Regions from separate parts of the Janthinobacterium sp. PSRC1-1 genome, predicted to be linked through region 3. Evidence: predicted binding sites of a transcription regulator. Region 3 holds the regulator's gene; each other region holds the start of a gene.

Region 1 (10,519 bases), on a different contig from region 3:
TTTCGGGCCGGGCCGCGTCTGCCGCAATGTCACGCGCTCAGGCTGGAGCGAGCAGATGCAGGAAAGGGGACTCGTGTACTGCGTGCAGGGCGTTTGCATCCTCGTGCCCACCGTGTGCCGCAATGTCAGCCGCATCACGCGGGTGCCAGCGTCAGCGACGCCAGCCGCCGGAGCAGCTCCCGCTGGCGCCGCGCCCGGTGCCGCCGCGCCCGCCGCCCCGGAAGCAGCAGGCGTGCCCGTGATCGATCATCCCGACGCCTTGCGCGGCGGTTCCTTCACGGGCGTCGGCGCACCGCTGGCTGTGGCGAGCACGCCCTTCCTGCCCTTCGATTATGTGCGTACCGTCGGCGGTATCACGCCGCCAGCCGGCATGGGCGGCGGCATGGGCGGCGGCGGTGGTGGTGGCGGTGGAAGCCTGCCGCCGGACCAGGGCAGCAGCATCATCGTGCCGCCCACCGTGATCCTGCCGACCACCCTGCCACCCACTGCCCCGACAGTCTTGCCGGCCGTGCCCGAGCCGCAAACCTGGCTTATGCTGCTGGCAGGACTGCTGCTGCTGGCCTGCAGCGCCAGAAAAACCCGTACCGGCAAGCATGGCACCTGAGGCGTAGCCAGTTGGATGCGGACTTGTTACTATGATGCATTCCAGAGAAGGACCGCCATGCCCAACAGCGATAGCCGTTTGACACGCCTCAGTGCCCTGCGCGAAGAAGGTCGACATGCGGATGCGCTCGTGCTTTTGCAACAGCTATTTGCTGAAGCGGAACAAGCCATTGCGCCGTCCCGCACCAGCTATTTCATGATCATGCTGGAATGGAAATTCTTGACCGACCTCCATACGCCCGCGCAACTTGCTCTGAAGGTCGAGCGCAACGAGCAGATACGGTTGCTGCTGGCAGGTGAACCTTTTGCAGGACGTGATGGCGGCGAGCCACAGGCAGGCGACCTCTTTCGACGTGCGTCGCGTTTTTCTCTTATCGTCGAGATGAACGAGACGCTGGGCGATGCCCGTTCCACCGCCGACCTGTTTGCCCAGCTGGACGCCAGCGCCCCCGAACTGGCGCGCCAGTACGCTTGGCAAGCCCTGCCAGCCGTCGTCGAAATGGACAATTTCACGCTGGCGCAGCGTTATCGGACGGCGCCGCTCGCGCATCTAGGCATGGTCAATGCCCTGGCGGCCAGCCTGCCCCTGTTTCCTGCGCCTGGCACGGCACCGCGCCTGGCGGCGGAGTTGATGAATCTGGTGAGAGACGTGCGGATCACCGCTGCCGTCCTGCGCGGCCAGGAACAGGCCGCCGAGGCCGACGCACTATGCGCCGCCTTGCTGTCCGGCCTGGAGAATGATGCCATGCGCACACTGGCGCAGCGCGAGCTCGATGCGCCAGGCAGCATCACGGCAGAAATCGTCAACCGCCAGATGGCGCAGGAACAGCAGGCCTAGCAGGCGGCTGCGGCGAACAAGACAGCGCTATTCACCGTCCGCCTTGTCCAGCAGCAAGGCGGCCGCCTCGCCCGGCAAGGCTTCCACGGATTTCAATTTGCGCGCCATCTGCCGGCTGCGCACTTCCGCGCTTTCGATATTCTTCGCCGCCTTTTCCAGGGTCAGCCGGGTTTGCGACAGCACGTCGCCGAACTTGCCGAATTCCGTCTTGACGGCGCCCAGCACCTGCCACACTTCCGACGAGCGCTTTTCCAGCGCCAAGGTGCGGAAACCCATCTGCAAGCTGTTGAGCAAGGCCGTCAGGGTGGACGGCCCGGCGATGCTGACCCGGTGCAGGCGCTGCAATTCGTCGGCCAGTCCCGGCCGGCGCATCACTTCCGCATACAAGCCTTCCGTGGGCAGGAACAGGATGGCAAAGTCGGTGGTCAGCGGCGGCGCCAGGTATTTCTCGGCGATGGTTTTCGCCTCGCCCCGCACGGCCCGTTCCAGCTCGCGGCCGGCGACGGCCACGCCATCGGCATCGGCCCGCTCGGCCGCGTCGACCAGGCGCTCGTATTGTTCCTTGGGGAATTTCGCATCGATGGGCATCCACACGGGTGGCCCACCGTCGACCATGCCCGGCAACTTCAGGGCAAATTCCACGCGCGCGCCGCTGCCCGGCAGCGTTTCCACGTTCTTCGCGTACTGGTCGACAGTGAGTACCTGCTCGAGCAGCATTTCCAGCTGCACTTCGCCCCAGGTGCCGCGCGTCTTCACATTAGTAAGCACCCGCTTCAGATCGCCCACGCCCAGCGCCAGCTGCTGCATTTCACCGAGACCCTGGTGGACTTTTTCCAGCCGCTCGGACACTTGCTGGAACGAGGCACTCAAACGCGTTTCCAGCGTGGCATGCAGTTTTTCATCGACCGTCTTGCGCATCTCTTCCAGGCGCGCGCCATTGTCGGCCTGCAAGTCGCGGATCTTGTTTTCCAGCGTGGCGCGCACTTCCAGCATGCGCTGCGCATTCGATTCCGTCAGCTGGGCCAACGTCTGATTCGTGCTGTCGGCAAAACGCGCCAGGCTTTGCGCCTGCTCCTCGCGCCCGACTTTCCCCTGCGCCTGCATCTGCGTGCGCAAGCTGTCGAGCTGTTGCAAGGTTGCCGCCTGGAATTGCGCCAGGCCGGCCGCCAGGTCTTGCCGCGTGGCTTGCGCCGACGCCTGCAACTGCAGCCGCACTTCGCGCTCGACCCGGTCGATGCGTTCCAGGCTTTGCTGCTGGTGCTGCTGCACCAGCGCCAGGGTGGTGGCGCCATCGCCGGCCGCGCCGCGCGGACGCAGCAACAGCAAGAGCAACAGGACGATGGCGACGGCGGCGGCGCCCAGCAGGCTGTAAAACTCGATTGGACTCATGGGTGTCAGTCAGGTTTGTTGCGCATCCAGTCGGCCGTCTGATAGAACGATTCCATCAGCCGCACGCGCAGGGACTCTTCGATGCCCGTGTCTTCCATGGCCCAGGCCATGGCGCGCAGCCACTGGTCGCGCTCGCTCGTGCCAATGGCGTAAGGCAAGTGACGGGCGCGCAGGCGCGGGTGGCCGAATTTCTCGATATACAAGTCCGGCCCGCCCATCCAGCCCGTCAGGAAGAAATACAGCTTGTCGCGCGAACCATCCGTCGAAGGCGGATGCATGACGCGGATGCCGGCGAACTCGGCTTCGAGCTCCATCAAGTCATAAAAACGGTCGACCATTTCGCGCAGCACGGGGGCGCCGCCGATGGTCTCGTACAGGGTGGGGGCAGTGGTATCAGTCATGGCCGCCATGATAGCGCAAGCATCGGCGCTCCATGCGCCACTAGCTCTCTCTGCCACAATAAATGGCAATATACTTGACTGCTCAAGCTTATATCAACTACTATGCAATTTTAAACCAAGGACAAGAACAGCATGCCAGCCACCACCCAACCCCACTTGCTACGCAATAGCAACTTCCGCTGGCTGCTGGGCGGCGGCCTCGTTTCCATGCTGGGCGACCAGTTCAGCATGCTGGCCCTGCCGTGGCTGGTGCTGAGCCTGACGGGCGATAGCCTCAGCCTGGGCATCGCCGTGGCCCTGATGGGCGCCCCGCGCGCCGTACTCATCTTGCTGGGCGGCACCGTCGCCGACCGTTACTCGCCCCGGCGCGTGCTGCTGCTGAGCAAATATGCGAACGCTGTCATCCTGCTGGCGCTGGCGGGGCTGCTGATGCTGGGCCACGCCAGCCTGGTGCTCGCGTATGCGGCCGCGCTGGCGCTCGGCGTCGCTTCCGCCTTCGGCATTCCGGCCGGCACGGCCATCCTGCCGCAAGCCGTGCCAACGCAATTGCTGCAAAAAGCCAATGGCTTGCAGATGGGCGCGCGTCAGTTGTCGTTGCTGGCTGGCCCCCTGCTGGCGGCGCTGGTGCTGGGCGCCCACGCTGGCGGGCAGCAAACCGGCATGGCGGCGCTGGCCGCCGCCTTTGCCATCGATGCGCTGACGTTTGTGTTTTCCGCATGGACCTTGCGGCAAGTCACGCTGCGGCCACTGGCCGTGGCGGCGGCGCAGGGCATGTGGCGCGACATGGCGGCGGGCCTGGCCATGGTGTGGCGCGACAAGCCCTTGCGCAGCTGCTATGTCTACTGGGCGGTGGTGGCCTTCTTCGTCATGGGCCCGCTGCAAGTGGCCTTGCCCGTGCTGGCCAGCGAGCGCCTGCACGGCGCCGCGGCGCTGGGACTGCTCATGGGCGCGCACGGCGCCGGCACCCTGGCCGGCATGCTGGCGTCCAGCCTGGGCAGCGCCTGGCTGCGCCTGCGTTTCGGCGCCACCCTGCTGCTGGTCGACGCCATCGCGGGCTGCCTGCTGATGGCGCTGGGACAAGTCGAAACAGCCTGGCAAGGCGCGGCCCTGCTGGCCGTCACCGGCCTGCTGGGCGGCTATGTGCAGGTGGCCATCTTTACGTGGATACAGCGGCGCGTGGCGCCGGCCATGCTGGGCCGGGCGATGGCCGTATTCATGGGCATCTTCCTGGGCCTGGCGCCCCTGTCGGCGGCGGCCACGGGCGCGCTGCTGCGCCACCTGAGTGTGGGCGAGCTGTTCTGCTGCGGCGGCGCCCTGCTACTGGCGGCCGCCATCGCCGCCGCCCTGCTCACCGACATCGCGCGCATCGCGGGCAGCCCTTCCGTTTCATCACCTTGAGAGAGTTCCAGCATGGATAAAACACGACAAACGGCCCTGAAAGCGGCCTACCGGCAACAAGCGCCAGCATTGGGCATCATCGCCCTGCGCCACCTGCCCAGCGGATACACCCTGCTCGAACGCAGCGGCAACGCCCCTGGCGCGCTGAACCGCCACCGCTTCGAACTCGCGCTGGGCACGCACCGCAACGCCCGCTTGCAGGCGGATTGGCGGCGCGATGGCGCGGCAGCCTTCCGCTTCGACATCATCGACAGCGTCAAGGCATCGGGCGACCCCGCCTTCGATGCGCAGGCCGAACTCGATGCCCTGCTGGCCCTGCACCGCGCACAGTGGCTGGAACAGGGGCAGCCACTGTATTGAGCAGTCTTGCTTTACACTTGCGTACTCAAGCACTGCGCAGCCAACACAAAGGAAACCATGACCGATCACACTTCCCCGCCGCCAGACGGCGCCAGCGCGCTGGACTTCTGCCTGCGCCTGGCGCGTGCCCAGGCGCTCATCGTGCGCCGCTTCGACAGCATCCTGGGCAATCTGCACGGCCTGAGCTTTGGCGATTATCAATTGCTGTACCACTTGCAGCGCGCGCCCGGTGGCCGCCTGCGCCGCATCGACCTGGCCGAGCGCCTGGCGCTGACGGCGTCCGGCATCACGCGCTCGCTGATGCCGCTGGAAAAAATCGGCCTGGTGGCGCGCCAGGCCGATGCGCGTGATGCCCGCGTCGGCTATGCCGTCATCACCGAGGCGGGGCAAGCCCTGCTGATCCACGCCGATGCGACGGCGCAGGCGCTGGGCCAGGAATTGCTGCAGGACGCACCGGCAGAGCAGCTGGGGGCGCTGTCCGCCGTCCTGGGCAGACTGGCCGGCTGACGGCTGTCCCGCGTACCGTCCCTACACCAGCGCCAGCTTGCGCAAGCGCCGCGTCGACGGCCAGTGTTCCACGCCCGCTTCGGCGCGCACCGCCGCGCAGGCGGCCAGCAGCCTGGCGATGCCCGTCTCGTCGAGTCCCGCGTTGAGGGTCAGTCGCACGAGGGCGCGGTTTTTCGCCGTGGCCGGGGCACAGAACATGGCGCCGTAAATGCCATGCCGCTCCAGCGCCTGGCGCAGGGCCAGGGTGGCCGGTTCGCCGCCCGCCTCCAGCGCCACGATCTGCTCCGTGCCGTCGCTGACGTTGTAGCCGAGCGCGCTCAATCCCTCGCGCACCTGCAGCGTGTGGCGTTGCAGGGTGGCGCGCCGCGCGTCGGCGGTCATGATGAAATCGAGCGCCGCGTCCAGCCATGCCAGCTCGTGGGCCAGCAGGCAGGAGCTAAAGATGGCGGGACGCGATTCGGACAAAAAATATCCCTTGAAGCGGCTGGAACAGCTGATGAAGCCGGCACGCCCGGCAAACGCCTTGGCCAGCGACGCCGTACGGAAATGCACGCGGTGTCCCAGTCCCAACGCTTCCACCAGGCCCGCGCCCCGGGGGCCATGCGTGCCCAGCGAGTGCGACTCGTCGACCACCACCACGCAATCGCTGCGCTCGGCGATGTCCAGCAATTCCAGCAGCGGCGCCAGGCTGCCGTTGGTGCTGTACAGGGCGTCGACGACGATCACGCCGCGGCCATGCTTTTCCACCTGCCGCCGCAAATGCGACATGTCGTTGTGCAGGAAGGCGACGGCCTGGGCCTGCGCCGACAGCACGCCTTCCCACAGCGAGGCGTGGGCCTGCATGTCCAGGTAGACGGGGATGCCGGGGCCGGCGATACACTGCAGCAAGCCGACATTGGCCGCCATGCCGGACTGCGCAAGGATGCCGTCCTCGCAGCCCATGAAGCGGGCCAGCCGGCTTTCCAGCCGATGCTGTTCGCTGCCTTCCTGCAAGTACACAGCCGACATCAGCATGCCGCCCGCGTTCGCCTGCAGGGACGCCACCTGGGCCGCCACCAGCGCCGGCTCGGCGGCGATGGACAGGTAATCATTGCCCGCCAAGAAAATGGCATGGGCGGGGGTCGGTTGCCAGGCATGGGGATGCTGGCCGCCCAGCAATTTTTCAATGCGCGTGATGTGATGCGCATCCATGCGCCGCACGATATAGTCGGGCAGGCAGTGTTCGGCACGGGTAAACGATGGAGTGTGCAAGCTGTTGGCGATGGTCATGATTTTTCTCCTGGGGAAAGGTTTGTTGCAAATTAAAACCTTGACCGTGTCGCCAACCCATCCATTGACGTATATCAATGTCCGGCGAGATAACCGTTCAACCAGGAAAATTTACGCGATGATAATGTTCTGAAGAGGATCAAGGCAGAGTCATGACGCAGCAATGGCAAGGACGATGGACACACTGGCGCAGGCGCCTGCTCCATTCGCTGCTGCATGAGCGCATGCCCCATGAAAACCTGGCCGGCAGGGTCGCCATGCTGGCCGCCGTGGGCACGGTGGCGATGCCGCTGTACTACCTGCTGTGGCATAACTTTTTTCCGCAAGCCTATGAAAACCTGACCCTGCGCCTGACGGGCGTGGGCATCTGCGTGGCGGGCCTGTTCGCGCGCCGCCTCTCGGCCCGCTGGCTGTCGCGCTACCTGCTGTTCGCGCTCAGCTACATCCTGCCCTTCTTCTTTACCTTCATGTTCCTGATGAACCACGCGTCGTCCATCTGGAGCGAATCGCTGCTGATCGGCCTGGTCGTGCTGTTTCACTTCGAAACGAAGCTGGCTTGCCGCGCCTACCTGATCGGCACCAGCGCCGCCTGCCTGGCCGTCATCCTGCAGGGAGAAGGCGGCTTCCTGCTGCAACGTGAAGTGCTGCAGCAACTGCCCGTGCACTGGTTCACGATTGCCGCGCTGTCCGTGGTGAAAGTGGGCAGCAAGGTGCTGGAACGGGAACGGCTGGCAGGCTTGGCGGCAGGACTCGGTTCCGTGGCGCACGAGCTGCGCACGCCGCTGACCAGCGTGGAAGCGAATGTGCGGGGCATGCGCCGGCTGCTGCCGCAGCTGTCCGGCCAGGCGGACGACCTGCCGCCGCTGCAGGATGCCCTGTCGCGCATCCAGTTCGAAGTGCGCCACATGCAGCACATAATCGATCTGTTCCTGATGAGCGCCAGTGCCGTCAACCGCAACCTCGAGCCCAGCCAGATGCTGTCGATGCTGGCGATGGTGACCTCCGTGCTCAAGCGCTATCCATTTACCGGCAACAGCCAGCGCAACAGCGTCAAGGTGGACGTGCGCGCCGACTTCCAGTTCGCCGGCCAGGACGAGCTGTGCGTGGTGATCCTGCTGAACCTGCTGAGAAACGCGCTGAAAGCCATCCAGCGGGCCGGCAAGGGCCGCGTGCGCATCATCATCGACGGCGCCCGCCCCGTGCCCAGGCTGCTGTTCATCGACACGGGCTGCGGCATCGCGAAAAACCGCCTGCCGCTGATCTTCGAGCGTTTTTATTCCTATCCCGTGCACAACGGCAGCGGCATCGGCCTGGCCCTGTGCCGGCAGATCGTCACCGCCTGGCAGGCGCGCATACGCTGCGTGTCGCGCGAACATGCGTATGCGATTTTCATCCTGGAGTTTCCGCAGCCCCTGCCTGCCCGCTTCCAACCCTCTTCCCCCGCAAGGTGACGCATGCAACTGCCCGTCTATACCCATCCGACGCTGACCGTATTGATCGACGACAGCGACTCCTTCCTGAAAAGCCTGGCGTTCCAGCTCGATCCCGCACTGGCGCGCCAGACCTTCCACGACACGAGCAGCGCGCTGCACTGGCTGCGCCACAGCACGCAACTGGGCGAGACACCGCTGCACGTCAATTTCGACACGCAAAACCTGCCGCCCGACCAGTGCAACGTGGCGCTCGACCTCGAACGCATCTGGCGCATCAGCGGCCAGGCGCAGCGCTTTGCCGTGCCGTCCGTGCTGGTGATCGATTATTCGATGCCGCAGATGAATGGCCTGGAATTCTGCCAGGCCGTGCGCGACTTGCCGTGCAAGAAGATTTTATTTACGGGCGCGGCCGATGAAAAAGTGGCCGTGACGGCCTTCAACCGGGGCTTGATCGACCGCTACATCAAGAAGAGCGACGACGATGCGCTCGATATCCTGGAACAGGAAGTCCACGCCCTGCAACGCGAATTTTTCCTGCAGCAGTCGGACACGGTGCGCGACTTGCTGTTGCTGCACGACTATCGTTTCCTGCAAGACGAAGCCATGGCCGCCGTCGTGCACGAGCTGTGCCGGCGCCATGGTTTTGTCGAGTTCTATATCTTCCCGAATCCCTGCGGCATCCTGTTCTTCACGCGCGACGGCCAGGCCCGCCTGATGATCATCGAGACGGAACGCAGCCTGCACACGCAGTACGAAATGGCGCGCGACAGCGACGCACCGGAATCCCTGCTGCTGGCCCTGCTGGAAATGCGCGTCATCCCGTATTTTTCCGATGCCGGCAGCGATGGCATGTATGCGGCGCACATCGGCGAAAACTGGTTCCGCTACTGCGCCGCGCCGACCATCTGCCACGGGCGAGAAACCTACTTCTGGGCCCTGTTTGACGTGCCGCCGCACCAGCTGGACCAGCCGGTCGTGTCCTATGCGCAATTTTTACGCGCGCAGGCGGACGACAGCGTGGGTGTCTAGCTTTCCCGCAAGGTTTGCAGCGGCGGATGTTTCAATACATTGCGCAAGCCCAGCCAGCCGCCGGCGATCGCGCACAGGGCGCCTGCCAGCAAGCCAAAGGCCCACACGCCCGGTGCGAAGCTCCACGCGAACTTGAACTGGTACGTGGCCAGGGCCCAGCCCATGGCCGCCGCGCCCGATGCCGCCAGCAAACCGGCCAACGCGCCGACGAGGGAAAACTCGATCAGCTGCGCCTGCGCCAGCTGGCGCCGCGTGGCGCCCAGCGCGCGCAGCAGGCCCGCTTCGCGCGTGCGCTCGTCCTGCGAACCCATCAGGGCCGCATACAGCACCAGCAAGCCCGAGGCCAGCGTAAACGCGAACAGGAATTCGACGGCCGTGACCACCTGGTCCAGCACGCCCTGGATCTGTTTCAGCACGCCGCCCACGTCGACCACCGTCAGATTCGGATAGTCGCGCAGCAAGGCATTGCCCAGGTCCGCCTGCGCGGGCGGCAGGTGAAACGCCGTGATCCACGTCTGCGGCGTGTCCGCCATGGCGGCCGGGTTGATGATGACAAAGAAATTGACGCGCATCGAGCCCCATTCCAGCTTGCGCAAACTCGTGATCGCCGCCTCCACGCTCTGGCCGGCGATGTCGAAGCGCAGCTTGTCGCCCAGCTTCAGTTTCAATGTCTTGGCGATGCCCTCTTCCACCGACGCCTCAGCCGGCGCACCGGGCGCATTGGCGAACCACTTGCCGGCGACCAGCTTGTTTTCTTCCTGCATCGTTGCCATCGTCGACAGGTTGAATTCGCGGTCGGCCAGGCCCTTGGCGCGGTCATCCTCGTAGGTGCTTTCCGTGATGGCGTTGCCATTCACGGCCACCAGGCGCCCGCGTATCATCGGATACAAAGGCGCATTGGCCACGCCGGCCTGCGCCAGGCGCGCGGCGATCGGCTCTTTTTGTTCCGGCAGGATATTGATCATGAAGCGATTCGGCGCGTCCGGCGGCGTGGCGTTGCGCCAGGCCACCATCAAGTCGCCGCGCACCACCGTCAGCAACAGCAAGGCCATCAGGCCCAGCGCCAGCGACACCACCTGGATCACGGTGGCGCCCGGACGGCGCTGCAAGGACGTGACGGCGAAGCGCCAGCCCTGGTGATTGAAGGCGCCGCGCAGGGTTTTCAGCGATTTGATGCCGAGCCAGCCGGCCAGGCCGAACAGGGCGAAGCCGCCGAGAAAACCGGCCGCCGTCAGCAAGGCCAGTTTCACGTCGCCCGCCTGCCACAGCAGCAACACGACGAAGGCGGCGAT
Region 2 (10,519 bases), on a different contig from region 3:
CGTGGTCCTCCTATCCGCTGCTGTACTTCATCTACTCTCTCGTTCGTGGCGCCGTTCTTGGAATCTACCCATATCCATTTATCGACGCCACGTCCATTGGTTATGCCATGGCGCTACGCAATGCGTTTGGCCTATGGTTTGCCTTCTTGTTGCTTGCCTGGCTATTCCTCCTGCTTGCCAATCTCGGTGTTCGCCGCAGGTAATGTAAACTACTGCAGCTGGATCTAGCGCGTACCGAGAATGACGGTCAGCGCTTTCGTACTTGGAGCACCTTGTACTGTTTGCATGATCCCGTTTGAATCTTTATAGAAAATTGTTGGTGTGGCGAAGAATCCGAGCTCTTGCATCAGTTTCTTATTGCCGTCGAGCTTGAGGCGGATGTCTGCTGGAATCGTCGCCATGGGCTCAATGCCGCCGCTGGCTTGTTGCTGTTCATGTTGTTTATGTGCCGCCTGTGGATCTTTTGCGCTCAGGAGCGCGGCCGCTTTGCCAGCACTGCTTTCCTTGATGATACCGACCATGATGTGGCGTATTTGCACCTTGCCAGTCTTGATCCAGGGGCGGGCATCATTCCAGAATTTATTGCAATATGGGCAGTTTGGATCGGTCAACGTATAGACGATGCGTTGCGCATCTTTGTTGCCGTCGGCAATCCAGCTGCTCTGTCCCAGTTTGCTCCAGTTTTTCTCTGTCATCGGTTTGCTGACCAGCTTTTTCAATGGCGCCTCGGTCAGATTGGCACCCTTGGCATCGAGCATGGTGCCGACGATCGCCTGTTTGCCATCCGGAGTCAGATATATTGCGATCGGCTTCTGCAGCAGCAGGCCAGCATAGCCCTGCACGCCGCCTGGCGCGTCAAAACGTCCTACTATCTCGACACCTTGCGTTTCCAGTGCCTTGATCGGCGCCGGCAAGCTGCTCGCGGGTGCGGCCACGGCGATACCGATTGCGGCATACAGTGCGGCGGCTAACATGCATGAGGGTTTGCGCATACGTCATTTACTCCTGTTTCTTTACAGTGGAATGGGATTGTTGGGCAGGCTCCTGCAGCAGCCTCAGTTTGTCGGCGAGCGAAGCTGCCGAGAGTTCGCCCATATGGGTGGCGCGCAGCTGGCCGCTTGCGTCATAGAACAAGGTGGTGGGCAAGGCCATTGAACCGACCGCCTTGCCAAGTAGCGCGTCGCTGTCCAGCACGACATTGGACAGGTCCACGCCGCTCTCGCTCAGGTAATGCTCGACGATGTCTTGCGTTTCACCTTGATTGACAAAAGCAAAAGCGGTCCCGCCCTGTTCTTTCTGGACATCCTCCAAGAGCGGCATTTCTCGCCGGCAGGGTGGACACCAACTGGCCCACAGATTGACCACCAGCGGTTTGCCGTCGGCCAGCCGGGCAAGCTTGGTTTGCTCGCCGGCCAACGTCGTCAGTGCTGTGGCCGGCAGTGCCGCTGGCCCCTTGTTGATCGTCAGACTGGCTCCCAGCAACGCACCATAGGTCAACATCCCTGAGGCCAGCGCGATGCCCAGCGGCTTGCAGCTTGCCGGGGTACGCCAGGCATGCCAGATCGCCACCAGCAGTGCCGCAGCTACGCCTGCCCAAGGCGTGAAGCCACCGTCGCGGATATCAATCATCGACCATGGGGCTTCCCGGTAGAGGTCAAACCACGTCACGACGAAGGCCAGGCGCGCCGCGAGCAGTGCCGCGATCAGCATGTCGGACAGGAGGTTGCCGACGCTTTGCGTTTTCTGGCGCCGCCCGATGATATGGCTCACACTGAACGCGGCCAGCACGGCGGCAATCAGCATGGCCTGGTGCATGGGCAGCACCAGCGGTCCTATAGTTACCGTCAGCATGATCAGGCTTTGTCCTGCGCGCGCTTGAGGCGCGCGAGGAATTCGTCGGCGCTCAATTCACCGATAATGCGTTCGGCGCGATGTTCCTTGCCGTCCGGGCCGATCAGCAGGATGGTCGGCGCGCCAAAGGCCTGGTATGCACGCAGCATCTCCACGTCATCGGCGTTGTTTGCCGTGATATCGGGACGCAGCAACTGCATGCCGCTCAGGGCCTGTTGCACCCGCGAGTCGGAAAACACGTCGCGCTCTATCGCCTTGCAGGAGACGCACCAGTCGGCGTAAAAATCGACCAGTGTCCACTGTCCGTTGCGGCCAGCCTCGGCGACGCCATCGGCGAGCTGCTGCGCCGTCTTGACGGTCGCAAAGCTCTCCATGAAGTTCGGCTTGCCACTGGCGTTCTCGGTAGCGTTGGCACGGGCGGCGAACGCTAGCGGTTGCAGCGGGTCGTGTCCCCCGGCCGCAGCGCCCAGCACCATAATGCCGCCCCAAATACCGATGAGTAATGCGATGCAACGCATCAGCAAGCGGCCGCCGTCAGCGACGAACTGCTGCGCCAACGTGGACAGACTCAGTGCGCATGCCAGCAGCAAGGCACCCCACAGGGCCAATGCGACGGACCCTGGCAATACCCTGGCGACGAACAGAATGGCCATGCCCAGCAAGATGAAGCCAAAGCAGGCCTTGACGCGGTTCATCCAGTTGCCTGGCCGTGGCAGGAGTTTTGCGCCAACGGTGCCCACCAACAGCAGGGGCACGCCCATGCCCAGGCCCATGAACAACAAGGCCAGACCGCCACTCAGGACGTTCCCGGTGTCGCCGATGTATAGCAGGGCACCAGCCAGCGGTGCCGTCATGCAGGGGCCAACCAGCAGTGCCGACAGCACACCCATCGCGCCAGCACCAAGCACGGTGCCGCCGCGCTGACCCTGGCTGGCTTGGTCCAGCCGATTGCGCAGGAAGGACGGCAGTTGTAGCTCGTAGAAGCCAAACATGGCCATTGCCAGCGCGACAAAGATCGCGCCAAACACGCCGAGTACCCATGGGTTTTGCAGCATCGCCTGCAAGTTGGCGCCAGCCAGCGCTGCGGCCGCGCCAAACACCGCATAGGTCAACGCCATCGGCAACACAAAGGCCAGCGACAGGATAAAGCCGCGCTTCGGACCGGCGCCGCTGCCGGCGATCAGGCTGGACAGGATGGGTATCATCGGCAGCACGCAAGGGGTAAACGTCATCAGCAAGCCCAGGCCGAAGAACACCAGCAGCATCCAGGCCAGGTTAGCCTGTGACAAGCGATCGGCCATGTTCTGGTCCTCGCCGCGCGCCTCGCCTGACGCAGCGGCGGCATTGTTGTCGGCCGCAGGCGATGAAGATGCCGTACGCAATTCGATGGTCTGGCTTTGTGGCGGGTAGCACAGGCCGGCGTCGGCGCAGCCTTGCCAGCCCACTGTCAAGGCACGCGCGCCAGCGGCGTTGACGATCAGCTCGACGCTATTGTGGTAGACCTCGCTTTCGCCGAAAAATTCATCGGTCTTCATCGTCCCAGCGGGAAAATCAATGGGCAGGGCGCCATTGGCTGGCTCCGCTGCAACCTTCAATTGTTTGCGATACAGGTAATAACCCTCGCTGATATGCCAGGTCAAGCGAACGCGTCCCTGATCTTCCTGGGTGGCGCTGAACTTGAACGCCTGTTCCGGCGGTAGGAAATTGTTCTCGGCATGGGCGGGCATCGCCAGCAGCAGGGGCAAGAAAAACACCCATAGGTAGCGCAGAATACGTGACATAGGCAGCTCCGAAAAAGATAGGTTTCCATCCTGTCTGATGCAGGTTAAGGCTACGTTAACAATGCGATAATCCAGGGCTGACAGAATGAATGGCATGGAGGAATACGGATGCGTGTACTACTGGTAGAAGATGATGAATTGATCGCCCATGGCATCCTGGCCGGATTGCGTGCGCATGGCTTGACTGCCGATGGCGTGACCAGCGCGGCGCAGGCGGATGCCGCGCTGGCCACGGTGCATTGCGACGTCATCATCCTGGACCTTGGCTTGCCAGATGAAGATGGCATGCGCCTGCTGCCGCGCTTGCGTGCCGCGGGCATGACGCTGCCTGTATTGGTGCTGAGCGCCCGGGATGCCGTCGAGGATCGGGTGGCGGGCCTGCGCGCCGGTGCTGACGATTACCTGCTCAAGCCTTTCGACCTGGACGAACTGGTGGCGCGTCTGCACGCCTTGCTGCGGCGTGCTGCCGGACGCAGCGTCGACATGATCGAACACGGCCCCCTGCGCATGGATCCAGGCAGTGGCGAAGTCCATCTCAACGGCCAACTGGTCGATTTGTCGCGACGCGAGCTGGCACTGCTGGCGGCGCTGCTGCACGCCAGCGGACGCATTCTGAGCGCCGAACAGTTGAAGGACAGTCTCTATCATTTCAATGAAGAAATTGAAAGCAACGCACTCAGCGTGCACGTCCATCATCTGCGGCGCAAGCTCGGCACAGACCTGATCGAAACCGTGCGCGGCCTTGGTTACAGGATTGCCGTGGTGAGCCAATGAGCTTGCGACTGCGACTGCTGTTACTGATCGGTATTTCGCTGAGCCTGTTATGGGGAGCCGTGGCGATATGGATGTTGCGCAGTCTGGACGACGAAGTCCACCACACGCTGGACCAGCGGCTGGCGATGTCGGCGCAAATGGTCGCCGGGCTGATGTCGCAGAATCCCGCGGCCTGGGACGGAGCCAACCGCACGCAGGAGAAATCCGCCTTGACAATGCCCCCCATGGCCAAGGGTTTCGACTGCCAAATCACCTCTTTACGCGGCGATGTGATAGCGCGCACCCCAGGTGTCACCGTGGACGCTGTCGCCATGGGGAAACCCGGCTATTCCGAACGTGTCATCAAGGGTGAACGCTGGCGCAGTTATACGTTTGAAACCGACAGGCTGCGCGTGACCACCGCCGACCGTCTGGCCGAGCGCAACTCGCTGCTGCAGAATGTGGCGATGGCGGCAGTCGTGCCATTTGTCGTCGCCATGATTGGCAGCTTGATCGTTCTGTGGTTTGGTGTGAAAAGTGGCCTGTTGCCGCTGGAGCGGCTGCGGCAGGCACTCGCCAGGCGCACGCCAGATACCATGACGCCGATCCCCGAGAGAGCCATGTCGACCGATCTCATGCCTTTGGTCACCACCCTGAACGCATTGCTGCAACGGGTGAACGTCACCATCGCTCGTGAGCGCCGCTTCACGAGTGATGCCGCGCATGAGCTACGGACACCGCTCACCGCCATCAAGACGCATTTGCAGGTGACGCGTATCACGCAGGGCAAGGACGCCGCACTGGCAATGGACTACGCGGAGGAAGGCGTCGCCCGGCTGCAGCGCACACTCGGCCAATTGCTGACGCTGTCGCAAATTGAGGGCCCTTTCTCTTGGGAAGATGGCAAACTGTCTGCTGCTGACGACGTGGCAAGGCTGGCGATGCGTGACGCCAGCACGGGTAGCAATGCGGCAGAACGTATCGTTCTCCATGGCGCTGGCGTGTCAGCACAATTGGCGCTGCCGCAAGCCCTGGCCATTACCGCACTGCGTAATCTGCTCGACAACGCGCTACGCCATACGCCGGCAGTGCAAGACATTATTCTGGAGATGCAGTTGACTGAGAATACTTGTGTGTTCCGCGTGCTCGATCAAGGAAGCGGCCTCAGCGTGGAAGAATTGGCTATGGTCAAGGAGCGCTTCTGGCGGCGCGGTTCCGGTCAGGGAAGCGGCTTGGGCCTGTCGATTGTCGCAGCAATTGCTGAGCGCTTTGGCGGGGCAATAGAACTGAGTCAGCGACCAGGGGGCGGACTGGAGGCAAGATTGACACTCCCCACAAAAAGTGAAGAAAGCAAGAATAACGTTCTTCGCACAAGCAAGCCATCTCCATAAGCATGCGCGCGGCCTGGTTACGGCCGAATATATGGCCTCTCAACGAGGCTGTCGACAAACCATCCCTGAACTAAATCGACATCCACAGCCTTGGCGAATGCCAACATCGCTTCAGTTTCAACATCCTCTGCGATTGACTTGAAGAGAGAGGGGGAGACAAAATCAACAACGAAGTTGTGGCATGCTATCTCGATGTGGGAGGAGCATGCCGTGGCAACGACACATCCACTCGACGGCACTGAACCGTCAAGCAGCGCCGGCGGCAGACCGCCAGCGTTAAAGCCTGAGCATATCGCAATTTTGCACAATATCGTCATGGAACGCGCCCAGTCCAGCGTGCAGGAAATCGCCGATGAACTGCATCACCGCTGTGGTCTGTGCGTGTGCACAGCAACGATTCGTCGTGCGCTACGCGCGCTAGGCATCTTACGGCTCAAGCCGGCACGCCGGGCGTGCGCAGTGCGAGCCGAGGGAGCCAAGCGGTATGGCTACACGGCAGCCCACAGGCGCGAGGCCATCTCGCCATACAGCACGAACCTGACAGATGCCCAATGGACCTGGTTGCGGATTTGTTCGAGCGTATGCCGGGACAGCGAGGCACGTCCGTGCATTACAGCCGACATGGGAAAAGCACGTACTCTTGAGAGCGTGCACTCCTGCTTGATGCGGTATTGTTGGGTGCTGCAGGGCAGGATTCAGGGGCCAGGAATGTTTGTGGATGATAGGGCAACTCCTCGTTCTGCAGGGTAGCATGGGTCTGAATGTCGGGGGATACCTGTTTTTGCGCGAGTTACTTGCGTCCAGTGCTTCTCAAGCAAATGCATGACTACGGCGTCACTGACTTGCCGAAAGTCCTTGTACCACTCGCCTACCGAAGTGAACGGGAACGGCGAGTGCAGGCATATCACCTCGTCGGCAATGCTGGCCAGCGCTTTGCGGCTTGCGCGGGGAGCGACGGGGACGGCGACGATGATTTTCGCCGGTTTCATGCGGCGGGCAACCCGAATCGCCACGGACATGCTTGAGCCGGTCGCAATGCCGTCATCGACCAGAATGACAATTTTGTTGTGCAGCGGCAGGGCGGGCTTGCCGGCGCGATACAGGATCTCGCGCCTTGACAGCTCCGCTTTTTCCCGGTCGATCAGGGCGTGCACCGTTGCCATGTCCGTTCCGGATGATTGAATCTTGTCCCGGTGCAGCAGGCACATCTCTTCGCCCGAAACGGCCCCCAAGGCATATTCGGGCTGGCTTGGCAGGCCGAGTTTGCGTACCATCAAGATATCGAGGGGAACGGCCAGCGCCCGCGCCACCATATAGCCGAGCGGGACGCCGCCACGCGGCAACGCCAGCACCAGCACATCCTGATGGGCGGCGTACGCTACCAGCCGCCGAGCGAGTAAATGGCCTGCATGAAAACGATTTTTAAACAGGGGGATGCATGCATCGTCTCGCTTTGCCACCTCCTCAGTGTGACAGCAGCACGGGGAGTTTCGCTTGACTGAGCAAATGGCGCGTCGTGCCGCCCAGTATCCATTCCTGGAAGCGGCTGTGCCCGTATGCCCCCGCGACGATCAGGTCGGCGCCGCTGTCCAGGGCGTGCCGGCACAGGGCCATACCGTATTGCTCGGCGGTGACGCTGCTGTGCACTTCCACCCGCACGCCGTGGCGCGCCAGGTAGGTGGCCAGGTCGGCGCCCGGCTCGTCGCCGTGCTGCCCGAATCGCTGGCGTGGATTGAACACGGCGATCTGCACGCGCTGCGCGCGCTGCAAGAGGGGCATGGCGCCCGCCACGGCGCGGCTGGCAGCGGCGCTCGCGTTCCAGCCGATGACGATGGAGCGGCCGGGTACCGTCGCGGCGTCACCGGCGTCGGGAATGACCAGCAGGGGGCGCGGGCAGTGCAGGGCCAGGTAGCCGGGCAGGCGTGTCGACCAGATGAGGCCTGGATCGCTCATATCGCTCTGGCCGGCGATGAGCAGGTCGCAATATAGCGACTGCAGTATCAATGCGTCGGCGGCGCTGCTGTCCTGGAAACGGGTTTCATAGGAGAGCACGCCAAGGCGCTTGCAGCTGCTGTCGAAGCGGAGCAGCTGCTCCCTGGCCGCCTCGCGCAGCGGTTCATAGTCGAGCGGTGGTGGCGGCGCCAAGGTTGCCGCGCCAAATACGAGGTAGTCGAGTTGGGCGCCCCCGCTGGCCGTTGTGCCGATCAGGTGGGCGTCGTGGTCGCGCGCCAGCGCCGCCGCCACTTCCAGGCGCCGTTCGAAACCGGAAAACTGGTCCGCATATATGAGAATGGTCTTGTACATGCTCCGCTCCGTAGTGGCAGGCAAGGGGATTTGAGGCCGATTCGCCGTTTCATGGATGGCAGGCTAATCCTGTACGCCCAGGGAAATTTTTATTATGGCCGGCTTCCCGATATGGGGGATGATCTGGATCAGATGTCGTATGGGCGCGGCTTGATCTGCGTCATGCGGCAGGGCGATGCCGCGATATAGGATGACAGGGCGCTGCTTCATTCATCCGTTGGAGGCCTTCCGGCTTATGCATGCCATCCCGACAGGCACGATCGGCAACCCGTCTGAAGCGGGGCCGGGCAGTGCTATCCATGGCAGGCGGCAGCGGGCATGGCTGCTGGCCACCACCTGCGTGCTGGCGTTGCTGCTGGTCGCCGGAGGCTATGCCTGGCGCCATGCCACAGGACCGCTGCCGCACTATGCGACCGTCGTGGCCGGGCGCGGCAGCGTCGCGCCGGCGGTCGTGTCCAGCGGCGCCGTCAATCCCGTCACCACGATACAGGTCGGCACCTATGTGTCGGGCGTCATCCAATCCGTCCTGTGCGATTTCAATACCCGGGTGAGGGCCGGTCAGCTGTGCGCCCGGATCGATCCGCGCCCTTACCAGACCATCGCGGAGCAGGAATCGGCGTCGCTCGGCATGGCGCGCGCACAGTGGGCCAAGGACCGTGCCAGTCTCGACTATGCGCAGCGCATCGATGCGCGCAATGCGGATCTGCTACAGCGCGGTATTGTCTCGCAGGAAACGGCCGACACCTCGCACAGCGCCTGGCTGCAGGCCAGGGCGCAGGTGGCCCTCGACGCGGCGGCAGTGGCACAGCATGAAGCCCAGCTGAAAGCGGCGCGCATCAATCTCGGCTATACCGACATCGTCTCGCCCGTCGACGGCACGGTCGTGTCGCGCAATGTCACGCAGGGGCAGACCGTGGCGGCCAGCTTCCAGACGCCGACCCTGTTCCTGATCGCCACCGACCTGACGCAGATGCAGGTCGACACGAATGTCAGCGAATCCGATATCGGCCGCATCGCCGAGGGCAATGCCGTTACCTTCAACGTCGCCGCGTACCCTGAGCGGCAGTTTTCCGGGCAGGTGCGGCAGGTGCGCCAGGCGCCGCAAACGGTGCAGAACGTCGTGACCTACGACGTGGTCGTCGACGTGGCGAATGCCGACCTGGCGCTCAAGCCGGGCATGACGGCGGCGATACGCATCGTCACCAGCCGCGCCGACCATGTGCTGCGCGTGCCTGGCCAGGCGCTGCGCTATCGTCCGACGACGCAAGCCGTGCAGCCGGATGGCGCGGCCACGGCGCAACAGGCCGGCGGTCCTGGCGCCCGCGCGGGACAGGTCTGGATATTGGCCGGTGGAAAGCCGCATCGGCTGCCCGTCGCCACCGGCCTGGAGGATGACGCGTATGCGCAAATCATCGGTGGCCCCTTGCGCGAAGGCGACGCGGTGATCGTCTCGGAACGCAGCGCGGCCGCCAGCCGCGCTCCGGTCGCGCCCTTCGGCCTGCCGGTGCCAGGACGCTAAGTAATCCTCGGGAAATTAGTGTGAATTTATGACGAACAGAACCGGATGCTATGCAAGGCGCCCGCTGCGACGCAGTGCGGGCACTGCTAGCAGAGGGCAACGCCGCAGAGCGCCGGTTATGGCAGTCAGAAATCACAATAATTTATTGGGGGTTACTTAGAGCCTATCCCAGTAGGGAGCGTCTTCTGCTGGCAGCGCATCAGGAGCGCGGACAAGGCGTGAGGAGGACGCGTGGCGAGCCACGCGACGACGATCAACGCCGTCCCCGCTTCTGAGGGGCGCCAGCAGGGGATGTATTCATCTAATGGGATAGGCTCTTAGCATGGGCGACATCTGCATCGAACTGCGCAACGTCACGCGCACGTATCGCGTCGGCGAAGTCGATGTGCACGCCTTGCGCAGCGTCAACCTGACTATCGGGCACGGTGAGTTTGTCGCCATCATGGGTTCCTCCGGCTCGGGCAAGTCGACCTTGATGGCGCTCCTCGGTTGCCTGGACCCGCCCAGCGGCGGTGAGTATTTCTTTGAAGGCAGGAACATCGCGCAACTGAGCGAACCGGAACTGGCGCACATTCGCAGCACCAGCCTGGGCTTCGTGTTTCAGAGTTTCAACCTGCTGCCGCGCACGAGCGCGCTGGAGAATGTCGCCTTGCCCCTGTTTTATGCCGGGCCGCTGGCCGCGCAAGGCAGCCGGCGCGTGGAGCGGGCCCGCGCCGCACTGGCGTTGCTGGGGCTGGGCGAGCGCGAGCGGAATACGCCGGCGCAATTGTCCGGTGGGCAACAACAGCGCGTGGCCATCGCGCGCGCCCTGATCAATACGCCGCGCGTGTTGCTGGCCGATGAGCCGACCGGCAATCTCGATACGCGCACCTCGCACGAGATCATGCAGACGCTGGTGGCGCTGAACCGCGAGCAGGGCG
Region 3 (10,519 bases):
ATTCCGGAACTGAACGCGGCGCACGCCTGATAGGAGCAAAAGCAAATGAAATTTTCACATGCATGGATTGAGAGAAACCCCTGGCTGCTGATCGCCCTGGTCACGGTAGTGATCAGCATCGGCGGCGCCGTCGAGATCATCCCCCTGTTCTTCCAGAAGAGCACGACGGAACCGGTCGCCGGCCTGAAGCCGTATTCGCCGCTGCGCCTGGCGGGCCGCGATATTTACGTGCGCGAAGGCTGCTACAACTGCCACTCGCAGATGGTGCGTCCGCTGCGCGCGGAAACGGAACGCTATGGCCACTATTCGGTCGCTGGCGAGTTCGTCTACGACCGTCCGTTCCAGTGGGGTTCCAAGCGCACGGGGCCGGATCTGGCCCGCGTGGGCGCCCGCTACAGCGATGAATGGCACCGCACGCACTTGAACAACCCGCGCGACGTGGTGCCCGAGTCGAACATGCCGGCCTACCCATGGCTGGCGAAGACCAAGCTGGTGCCTGACGACATCATGCCGAAGATGCGCGCCCTGCAACGCCTGGGCCAGCCGTACAGCGATGCGGAAATCACCGCCGGCCCGGCGCAGCTGCAGGACAAGACGGAAGAAGACGCCCTGGTCGCCTATCTGCAAGGCCTCGGTACATTAATCAAAACAAGGAATTAGCATGGCAATCGAGAACCTGTTTGACAGCGCCAGCAGCGTCATGACGGTGGTTTCCTTTACGACGTTCGTAGGCATCCTGTGGTGGACGTTCAGCCGCAGCAATAGCGACTTCGACGCGGCGGCGCGCCTGCCGTTCGACGACGAAGCGCTCGACTACGCGGCCGATGCCGCACCGGCACAAGGGGAGCGCAACCATGGCTGACTTTACCAATGGCTTCTGGAATATCTACATCGTCGTGCTGTCCCTGCTGGGCATCATCGGCTGCGGCGTGCTGCTGTACTCGCAGTCGAAAATCAAAGTGGTCGAAGGCGCCCCTGCCGACGGCACCACGGGCCACGTCTGGGACGAGGACTTGAAGGAACTCAATACGCCGATGCCGCGCTGGTGGATGTGGTTGTTCTACATCACCATCGTCTTCGCCCTGGCGTATCTGTTCCTGTACCCGGGCCTGGGCAACTATGCCGGCAGTCTGGGCTGGAAATCGACGGACCAGTACGAGGAAGAGCTGAAGAAGGCGGAAGCCGACTACGGTCCCCTGTTCAACAAGTACCTGAGCCAGGACTTGAAGACGGTGGCCGCCGATCCGCAAGCGCATGCCATCGGCCAGCGTTTGTTCCTGACCTACTGCGCGCAATGCCACGGTTCGGATGCACGCGGCAACAAGGGCTTCCCCAACCTGACCGACAAGGACTGGCTGTATGGCGGTGAACCCGACATCATCAAGACCACCATCATGCATGGCCGCAATGGGCAGATGCCACCGATGGGCGCCGCCCTGGGCTCCGAAAAGGATGTCGAGAACGTGGCCCATTATGTGCTGAGCCTGTCCGGTTCCACCTCGGACCCCGTCAAATCCGTGCTGGGCAAAGCCAAGTTCGGCGCCTGCATGGCCTGTCACGGTGCCGATGCGAAAGGCAATCAGATGCTCGGTTCACCTAACCTGACGGACAAGATCTGGCTGTACGGCGGCAGTGCTGATACCATCATGGAAACCGTACGCAAGGGACGCAGCAACACCATGCCGGCCTTCAGCGATTTCCTCGGCGAGTCCAAGGTCCACGTGCTGTCGGCGTATGTCTGGAGCCTGTCGAATCCCCAGACGCCCGTGAAATGATGTAATGGAACCTCAAGTCATCAAGATGTATGCGGCCCGCGAGCAGATCTACCCTCGCGAGGCCAAAGGACGCTACGCTACCTGGCGATGGGTATGCGTATGGCTTACCCAGCTGGCGTTCTACGGCTTGCCGTGGTTGACCTGGAATGGCAGGCAAGCCCTGCTGTTCGATTTGACCACGCGCAAGTTCTACATTTTCGGCGTCGTGCTGTGGCCCCAGGATTTCATCTATCTGGCGGCCCTGCTGATCATCTGTGCGTATTTGTTGTTTCTCGTCACGGCCATCGCCGGGCGGGTGTGGTGCGGGTTCTCTTGCCCGCAAACGGTATACACGGAAATCTTCCTGTGGGTCGAACGCCGCATCGAGGGCACGCGCAGCGCGCGCATGGCCCTCGACAAGCAGGGACCGTCCGTGCGCAAGGCCGTCAAGAAAACGGCCAAGCACCTGGCATGGGGCGCCATCGCCCTGTGGACGGGCTTTACCTTTGTCGGCTACTTCACGCCGATCAAGGAACTGGCGCAGTCGGTGACCACCCTGAACTTCGGTCCCTGGGAATGGTTCTGGGTCTTGTTCTACAGCCTGGCAACCTACGGCAACGCGGGCTGGCTGCGCGAACAGGTGTGCAAATACATGTGCCCCTACGCGCGCTTCCAGAGCGCCATGTTCGACCAGGACACCCTGATCATCACCTACGATGCCAAGCGCGGCGAACCGCGTGGCGCCATCAGCAAGAAGGCCGGCAACAACGACAAGCTGGGCGACTGCATCGACTGCACTCTGTGCGTGCAGGTGTGTCCGACCGGCATCGATATCCGCAACGGCCTGCAGTATGAATGCATCGGCTGCGCCGCCTGCGTCGATGCCTGCAATACCGTGATGGACAAGGTCGACCGGCCGCGGGGACTGGTACGCTACAGTACCGACCATGCGATGGAAAACAACTTCAATTCGAAGCAGATCCGCCAGCGCGCCATGCGCCCGCGCGTGCTGATCTACACTTCCATCCTGGCCCTGATCATCATCGCCGTGTGTACGTCGCTGGCGCTGCGCACGCCCCTGAAAATGGACGTGATCCGCGACCGCGGTTCGATGGGACGCGAAGTGGAAGACGGCATGATCGAAAACGTGTACCGCTTGCAGATCATGAACACCTCGGAGCAAACCCAGCATTTTAAAATCAGCGCTTCCGGCTTGCCGGGCCTGACCTTGCTGACACGCGAAGAGGTGACCTTGCAGCCGACGGAAACGCTGGGCTGGCCGATCCGCCTGCGCGTACCGCACGGCGTGGGAGAAAAGGGGTCGAACAAGATTGCGATCGAATTGCACTCGCTGGACGACCCGTCGCTGCATGTGCGTGAAAGCGCGGTCTTCATCGTGCCACGTTAACAAGGAAAGGCGGACGGGGACCGGGTGCCCTCGCCGCCGCCACGAAGTTGCAGGAAGGCCGGTCCCCATGCGGGGACTGGCTGATTAAACAGGAGAAATATCATGTCCGACAGTCTCAAGCTGCAAGCCCCCGTTGCACCGTGGTACAAGCATCGCTGGCCTTGGCTGCTGATGATCGGTCCCGGCCTGTCGGTTGTCGTCGGCAGCTTCATGGGCTATATCGCGTTTACGCAGCCCGATGCGCTGGTGGTGGGCGACTATTACAAGCAGGGCAAGGCGATCAACCAGGATTTGAAGCGCGACACGATCGCCAGCGACCTGGCGATGGATACCAGCCTGTCCTATGATGTGGCGTCAGCGCGCCTGAGTGGCTCCGTGCACAGCTTCGGCAAGGCCTACCAGGGTCCGTTGCAGCTGCATCTGGCGCATGCGACCCTGCCGGAAAAGGATATCAAGCTGCTGGTGCAGCCCGATGCGGCCGGCAATTTTTCCGTCGCGCTGCCGATGCTCGAGCGCAGCCGCTGGCAAGTACTGGTGGAAAACGACAAACGCGAGTGGCGCCTGTCCGGCATCTGGACTTGGCCGCTGCAGCGCAGTATCGCGCTGCACGCCGATGAGGAACTGTAAGACTTACTTGCAGACGTCCGTGCCGGCCGTGATGGCTTTCAACTTGGCGGGCTGCAAGATCTCGATCTCGCGGTTGGACACGCGCAGCCAGCCTTCCTTCTTGAATTTCGACAATAAACGGCTGACGCTCTCGATGGTCAGTCCCAGGTAATTGCCGATTTCCTCGCGCGACATGCGCAGCTGAAATTTGCTGGCCGAATAGCCACGCGCTTCATAGCGCGAGGCCAGGTTGACGATAAAGGCGGCAAAACGCTGGGTCGCCTGCATATTGCCCAGCAACAGCATGACGCTTTGCTCGCGCGTGATTTCCTGGCTCATCATGCGGTGGAAATGGCGCAGCAGGGTCGGCATATTGCCCAGCAATTGTTCCAGGCTGGAAAAAGGAATTTCACACACTTCGCTGTCTTCCAGCGCCACCGCATTACAGTGGTGGCGATCGGCGCTGATGGCGTCCATGCCCAGCAGTTCGCCAGCCATCTGGAAACCCGTCACCTGCTCTTCACCGCCCGGATTGATCTGGTACGTCTTGAAGTGCCCCAGGCGGATCGCGTACAGGTTCTGGAACGAGTCGCCGATACGGAACAGCGAGGCGCCGCGCACGATCTTGCGACGGCGGCCGATGATCTGGTCCAGCCTGTCCATGTCGCCCACATCGAGGCCCATCGGCAGGCACAATTGATGCATGCTGCAGGTCGAGCATCGCGCACGCAACGCTTCCACGGTCACTGTGGGCATGGTGGGAGTGAGTAGCGCTTCAGTCATGTCGGTACCTTTTAGAAAATGCAATAACAAGTTTACTGCATACAGGGTTGCCGTGTGCCAATTTCACCGCATTTCGGCCGAATAAACGACGTTCTGACTTTGATTATATGGCAACATCGTCAAAAGCCCATGCGGGGCGGGCCATTTGCGCGGCACCGCTTGCAAAGTTAATGTATTGATAGGAAAATTCCTGACAGCATTATCTGCCGCCTGTGCCGCACGGTACTGAAAAGGAAATCATGAAGCCTCTCGGCATCAAAGCAAAAGTCGCGCTGGTCACCAGCCTGACCTCGATCGCCATGATCGCGCTGGTCACCATGATACAGGTGCAGCACATGCGCGCCGACTTCACCCGAGTACTGCTGAGCCAGCAGTCTGCCCTGATCACCCGCACCGCTGCCGAACTCGACGACAAGCTGGGCATGCTGCTGCAGATCGTCACCCTGACGGCCAGGCAGCAGCCGCCGGAATTGATCGCCCGGCCCGCCCAGCTGCGCGAATACTATGCGCGCCGCTCGATGCTGGTACTGTTCGACGACGTGCTGGTGCTCGACGCGCAGGGCGTCATCGTGGCCGACATGCCGGAAGTGGCGGGGCGCGCCGGCATCAACGTCGCCGAGCGCGAGTATTTCCAGACCGTGCTGCGCACGCGCCAGCCCATGATCACCGAACCGATGCTGGGCAAGTCGAGCGGCATGCCCATCGTGCAGATGGCCGCGCCCGTGCTCACCGCCGATGGCCAGGTGGCCGGCGTCGTGATCGGGGTGCTGCGCCTGTACAAGGACAACCTGCTGGGGCGCCTGCGCTCGGAAAAGATCGGCAAGAGCGGCTATTACTTCATCCTCACGCGCGGCGCCGTGCCGCGCTACGTGCTGCACCCCGATACCGACCGGCTGCTGCAGCCGCGCCTGCCGAACGCCAACCTGACCACCACCGAGTTGCTGAAGCAAGATGGCGAAGGCAGCATGGTCAGCACCAACAGCCGCGGCATCACGGCCGTCAACAGCTTCAAACGCCTGAAATCGGTAAACTGGCTGCTGGCCGCCTCGCTGCCCCTCGACGATGCCTTCGAACCGTTCGATGGCGTGCTGTACCGGCTGGTGCTATGGAGCATCCTCGCTTCGCTGCTGGCCGCGTTTATTCTGGGCTGGGTCACCGTGCGCCTGCTGTCGCCGCTGGTGCGCCTGCGCGACACGCTGCAAGCCATGCGCACCAGCGGCAGCCGTTTCACGCCCGTGCCGGTGCGGCAGCGCGACGAGATCGGCGAACTGACGGAAACGTTCAACGGCCTGATGAGCGAACGCGACCGCCTGCAGCAGGAACTCGAAGCGCGCGCGGCGGAGCTGGAACAGGAGCGCGACCGGGCCGAGGCGGCCAACCGCGCGAAGAGCGATTTCGTGGCCAACATGAGCCATGAAATCCGCACGCCCCTCAATGCCGTGCTGGGCATGGTGTACTTATTGGGCAATACCAGGCTCGATACGGAACAGCGCAAGTATCTGACCATGGTGCGCGTGGCGGGCCAGTCGCTGCTGGGCATCCTCAACGACGTGCTCGACTATTCGAAGATCGAAGCGCGCCGCATGGAATTGTCGCCCGTCGAATTCGACCTCGACGAGGTCATGAACACGCTGGCCACGACGATGACCATGAATGCGGGTGAAAAGGAGCTGGAACTGGCCATCGCCGTCGAGCCCGACGTGCCGCGGCGCCTGGTGGGCGACGCGCAGCGCCTGCAGCAAATCCTCGTCAACCTGGCCGGCAACGCCATCAAATTTACCGAGAGCGGCGAAGTGGTGGTGGCCGTCAGCCTGGCCGAAAGCCAACAAGACCGCGCCTGGCTACGCTTCGAAGTGCGCGACACGGGCATCGGCATGACGGAACTGCAGCAACAGCAGCTGTTCGCCGCCTTTTCCCAGGGCGACCAGAGCATTACACGGCGCTTCGGCGGCACGGGCCTGGGCCTGGCCATCAGCAAGCAGCTGATCCACATGATGGGCGGCGATATCGCCGTGGCCAGCAGCGAAGGCAAGGGCAGCCGCTTCTGGTTCAGCGTGCCGTTCGAGATGCTGGCGCAACCGCCCGAAACACGGCGCACGCCGGCCCTGGGGCAGCTGCGCCTGCTGGTGGCCGACGACAACCGCACCACGCGCGAACTGATCGTCAAGCTGATCGAGGCCTGGGGCTGGCTGGCCGACGAAGTGGACTCCGGCTTTGCCGCCATCGAACTGTACCGCGAACGCCTGGCGCAGCAGCAACCGTACGACGTGGTGCTGGCCGACTGGCACATGCCCGTCATGGACGGCCTGGCCACGGCCAAGGCCATCCGCCAGGCAGCTGCCGGCCAGCGCCAGCCCATCGTCGTGATGGTCAACGCCTTCGCGCGCAACCACCTGGAGGAAATTTCCAGCGCGGCCGAGGCCGATGTCGTGCTGATGAAGCCGATCACAGGTTCGAGCCTGTTCGATGCCCTGCACCAGGCGCTGATCGCCAAGAACGACGGCGGCGAGCAGCGCATGCTGCACCAGCCGCTGGGCACGGAACTGGCCGGCGTGCATTTCCTGCTGGTGGAAGACAATCATTTGAACCAGGCCGTGGCGCGCGGTATCCTCGAACACATGGGCGCCACCCTGGACGTGGTGGGCGACGGTTTGCAAGCGGTGGAGCGGCTGCGCACGGAAGCGCTGCGCTACGACATCGTGCTGATGGACATGCAAATGCCCGTCATGGACGGCTTCAGCGCCACCCATGTCATCCGCACGGAACTGCGCTTGAACTTGCCCGTGATCGCCATGACGGCCGGGGTGCTGGCGTCCGAACGCGAGCGCTGCATGACGGCCGGCATCAGCGATTTCATCGCCAAGCCCGTGGTGGTGGAAGAGATGATGGCAGTCATCCTGCGCCACCTGCCGAAGCGCCCGCCAGTGCAGACGGCCGAGCCGGTGACGGTTGCCGATGAGGAAGTGTTTTCCATGGCGCCGCTGATGCGCGTGATGGGCCGCGATGCGAAAGGCCGCGGCGTGCTGCGGCGCATGGTCGAAGACGCGCTGAACAAGGGCATGACGCCCGTGCGCGACGCCGAAACGGCGTTGCAGGCGGGCCACCACAGCGACGTGGCGCGCATCCTGCACGGCGTGCGCGGCTCCGTCGGCACCCTGGGCACGAAACGCCTGATCCGCGCCGCCTTCGCCACCGAGGAAGCCATCGACGCGGGCCGCCTGGACGAGGTACCAAGCCTGCTGGCGCGCACGGCGCAGGAGCTCGAGCAGGCGCTGGCGGCGGCGGCGAATTGGTTGTCGAGGCTGAAAGATTAAAAGAGTAGGTCGGATTAGCGCTTGCGCGTAATCCGACATGATACGCCAACAATATTGTCGGATTACGCGGCGTGCCGCCGCTAATCCGACCTACGCAATTTACGCCGGCACACCGAGAATCACGCTGGACGCCTTGAAAATCGCCGTCACCTGGCTGCCGATGGCAATGCCCAGCTCGGTGCTGCTCTGATTCGTGATGATGGCGGCAATCGTGCCGCCGCGCGGCAAGTCCAGCACCACTTCCGTGTTGACGGCGCCCGTCTGCACGCGCGTCACGCTGCCGGTCAACTGATTGCGCGCGGAAAAGCGCGCCCCTGCGCTATCCGCCACGAGGATGATCGACGAGGCCTTGATCAGCGCGAACGCTTCCGCGCCCGGTACCAGGCCCAGGCTGGCGCTGCTGCCCTGCGTGACGATGGCCACGATGTGCTGGCCGCCGGGCAATTCCAGCGTGACTTCGTCGTTGACGGCGCCCTGTTTCAGTTCGGCCACCTTGCCCAGGAATTGATTGCGTGCCGTGGTTTTCATGGCCATTCTCCGTATGAGTAACAAATCGTCGGCGATGCCTTCGGCCTGGCTGCCCAGCTGGCGCAGGTAGCGCGCATGCTCACGCTCGATGATGCGGAAATTGTCGACCAGCTGGCGCCCCCGTGGCGTCAGGCGCGTGCCGCCGCCACCCTTGCCGCCCGTCAAGCGCTCGACCAGCGGCTCGCCGGCCAGGTTGTTCATCGCGTCGATGGCGTCCCAGGCCGCCTTGTAGCTCATCTTCACAAGCTTGGCCGCCTGCGTGATGGAACCGCATTCGGCGATGGCGCCCAGCAATTCCACCCTGCCGGCGCCGCCCAGGTTTTCTCCGCCCACCGTCATCCATACCGAGCCTTGCAGGCCGATTTCCGCTGCCGCTGATTTATCCAATGCGTTCACCCAATGCCTTATGTTCTTCCATGCTGTCAATTTGTCCGTCGCGCAAGTACAGCACATGCTCGCCCAGGATGCGCGCATCTTCCGGATCATGGGTGATCAGGATCATGGGCACGTCCAGGCGCTGCTGCCACTGGCTCAGCTCCAGGCGCATTTTGACACGCAGGGCCGGATCGAGGGCGGCAAACGGCTCGTCGAGCAGCAGCGCGGCTGGCTCGGCCACGAGCGCCCTCGCCAGCGCCACCCTTTGGCGCTGGCCACCGGACAACTCGTCGGGAAACTGGTGCGCCAGTTCCTGCAAGTGGAAAGCATCGAGCCAATGCTCGACCTTCTGCAACTTTTCGCGCGCGCGCGGGTTGAACCAGCCGCGGCTCAGGCCAAAGCCCACGTTCTGGCGCACCGTCAGGTGCGGGAACAGCGCGTAATCCTGGAACAGGTAGGCCACGTTGCGCTGCTGCGGCGGCAGGTTGATGCCGGCGGCCGAATCGAACAGGGTACGGCCATTCAGGCGGATATGGCCCGCGTCCGGTGTAAACAGTCCGGCAATGGCTTTCAGGGTCATGCTCTTGCCGGCGCCGGACGGGCCATACATGGCGATGCGCTGACTGCCAGAGGTGCATTGCACGTGCAGGTCGAAACGGCGTTTGCCGGAGCGCAAGGTGGCGCGAATGTCGAGGTCGAGTTGCATGGGCGTCATCATAGACCTCATTTGTGCGCGACGCGCCCGGGCGCCAGGCGGCCCGCCGACAGCAGCACCACGATGCAGACAAGGGAGATAATCACGACCAGCGTATTGGCCACGTCGTCCTGGCCCGCCTGCACGGCTTCATACACGGCCACCGACAGGGTCTGCGTCTTGCCGGGGATGCTGCCGGCCACCATCAGCGTGGCGCCGAACTCGCCCAGCGCGCGCACAAAACCCAGCAGCACGCCGGCGAGGATGCCGCGCCAGGCCAGCGGCAAGGTGACGCGGAAAAAGATTGCCAGCTCCGAGATGCCCAGCACGCGGGCCGCCTGCTCCAGTTGCCCGTCGACGGCCTCGAAGGCGGCGCGCGCGGGCTTGAAGACGAGGGGAAAGGCGACCACGGTGGAGGCGATCACGGCGCCCTGCCACGTGAAGATGAGGTTGATGCCGAAGTTGTCCTGCAGCCAGATGCCCAGGGTGCCGCGCCGGCCCAGCAGCACCAGCAGGTAATAGCCGAGCACGGTGGGCGGCATCACCATCGGCAGGGTCAAGAGGGCGTCGAGCAGCTCGCGCCCGGGAAAGCGCGTGCGCGCCAGCAGATAGCCCGTACCGATGCCGAGCAACAAATTGAGCGCCGTGGCCCAGGCCGCTACTTTGAGCGACAGGGCCAGCGCGGTCCAGGCGATATCCATGCGGGCGCGTGCTTGACTTAGGGTTTCTTGAAGCCGTACTTGGCCAGAATCGCTTGCGCCGGCGCCGTCTGCAGGTAGCTGACGAAGCGCTTCGCTTCGGCCGCGTTGCCGCTGCCCTTGATGGTGGCGATCGGGTACAGCACGGGCGAGGCCAAAGGCACCTCCAGCACCACGTTGACCTTGTCTTTCATGATGGCCGCGTCGGTGGCGTAGACGAAGCCCGCATCGACTTCGCCGCGCGCCACGTAGTCGAGCGACTGGCGCACGTTCTGCGTGCCGATGGCTTTCGGCTGCACGGCGTCCCACAGCTTCGCCTTCTTCAGCGCACCTTCGGAGTAACGGCCGACGGGCACGCT

The links. Region 3 encodes FNR, which switches genes on or off when oxygen is low (the NO sensors DNR and NnrR bind a similar motif). Its sites were predicted from a motif close to TTGATNNNNATCAA; they were not measured.
Region 1: cqsA (alpha-hydroxyketone-type quorum-sensing autoinducer synthase) is a predicted target of FNR. The motif match lies at 6,830-6,843, and genes of this name have one in related genera.
Region 2: ACP7DW_RS22130 (universal stress protein) is a predicted target of FNR. The motif match lies at 8,231-8,244, and genes of this name have one in related genera.

The regions. Positions count from the first base shown of each region.
Region 1 is NZ_JAFCWK010000005.1:111,050-121,568, reverse strand. Features, by position in the region: gene ACP7DW_RS12355 (MHFG family PEP-CTERM protein) at 1-604, shown strand, start outside; gene ACP7DW_RS12350 (hypothetical protein) at 662-1,441, shown strand; gene rmuC (DNA recombination protein RmuC) at 1,469-2,830, opposite strand; gene ACP7DW_RS12340 (group II truncated hemoglobin) at 2,836-3,231, opposite strand; gene ACP7DW_RS12335 (MFS transporter) at 3,364-4,629, shown strand; gene ACP7DW_RS12330 (GIY-YIG nuclease family protein) at 4,642-4,989, shown strand; gene ACP7DW_RS12325 (MarR family winged helix-turn-helix transcriptional regulator) at 5,047-5,496, shown strand; gene cqsA (alpha-hydroxyketone-type quorum-sensing autoinducer synthase) at 5,518-6,765, opposite strand; gene ACP7DW_RS12315 (sensor histidine kinase) at 6,990-8,216, shown strand; gene ACP7DW_RS12310 (response regulator) at 8,220-9,227, shown strand; gene ACP7DW_RS12305 (ABC transporter permease) at 9,224-10,519, opposite strand, start outside.
Region 2 is NZ_JAFCWK010000011.1:181,892-192,410, forward strand. Features, by position in the region: gene ACP7DW_RS22095 (Pr6Pr family membrane protein) at 1-203, shown strand, start outside; gene dsbG (thiol:disulfide interchange protein DsbG) at 225-992, opposite strand; gene ACP7DW_RS22105 (TlpA family protein disulfide reductase) at 1,000-1,851, opposite strand; gene dsbD (protein-disulfide reductase DsbD) at 1,854-3,728, opposite strand; gene ACP7DW_RS22115 (response regulator) at 3,741-4,406, shown strand; gene ACP7DW_RS22120 (ATP-binding protein) at 4,403-5,776, shown strand; gene ACP7DW_RS22125 (phosphoribosyltransferase) at 6,472-7,236, opposite strand; gene ACP7DW_RS22130 (universal stress protein) at 7,241-8,080, opposite strand; gene ACP7DW_RS22135 (efflux RND transporter periplasmic adaptor subunit) at 8,316-9,599, shown strand; gene ACP7DW_RS22140 (ABC transporter permease) at 9,922-10,519, shown strand, end outside.
Region 3 is NZ_JAFCWK010000019.1:26,214-36,732, forward strand. Features, by position in the region: gene ccoN (cytochrome-c oxidase, cbb3-type subunit I) at 1-30, shown strand, start outside; gene ccoO (cytochrome-c oxidase, cbb3-type subunit II) at 46-660, shown strand; gene ACP7DW_RS26950 (cbb3-type cytochrome oxidase subunit 3) at 662-862, shown strand; gene ccoP (cytochrome-c oxidase, cbb3-type subunit III) at 855-1,775, shown strand; gene ccoG (cytochrome c oxidase accessory protein CcoG) at 1,780-3,162, shown strand; gene ACP7DW_RS26965 (FixH family protein) at 3,265-3,789, shown strand; gene fnr (fumarate/nitrate reduction transcriptional regulator Fnr) at 3,793-4,551, opposite strand; gene ACP7DW_RS26975 (response regulator) at 4,791-7,865, shown strand; gene ACP7DW_RS26980 (TOBE domain-containing protein) at 7,965-8,732, opposite strand; gene ACP7DW_RS26985 (sulfate/molybdate ABC transporter ATP-binding protein) at 8,773-9,483, opposite strand; gene modB (molybdate ABC transporter permease subunit) at 9,492-10,163, opposite strand; gene modA (molybdate ABC transporter substrate-binding protein) at 10,181-10,519, opposite strand, start outside.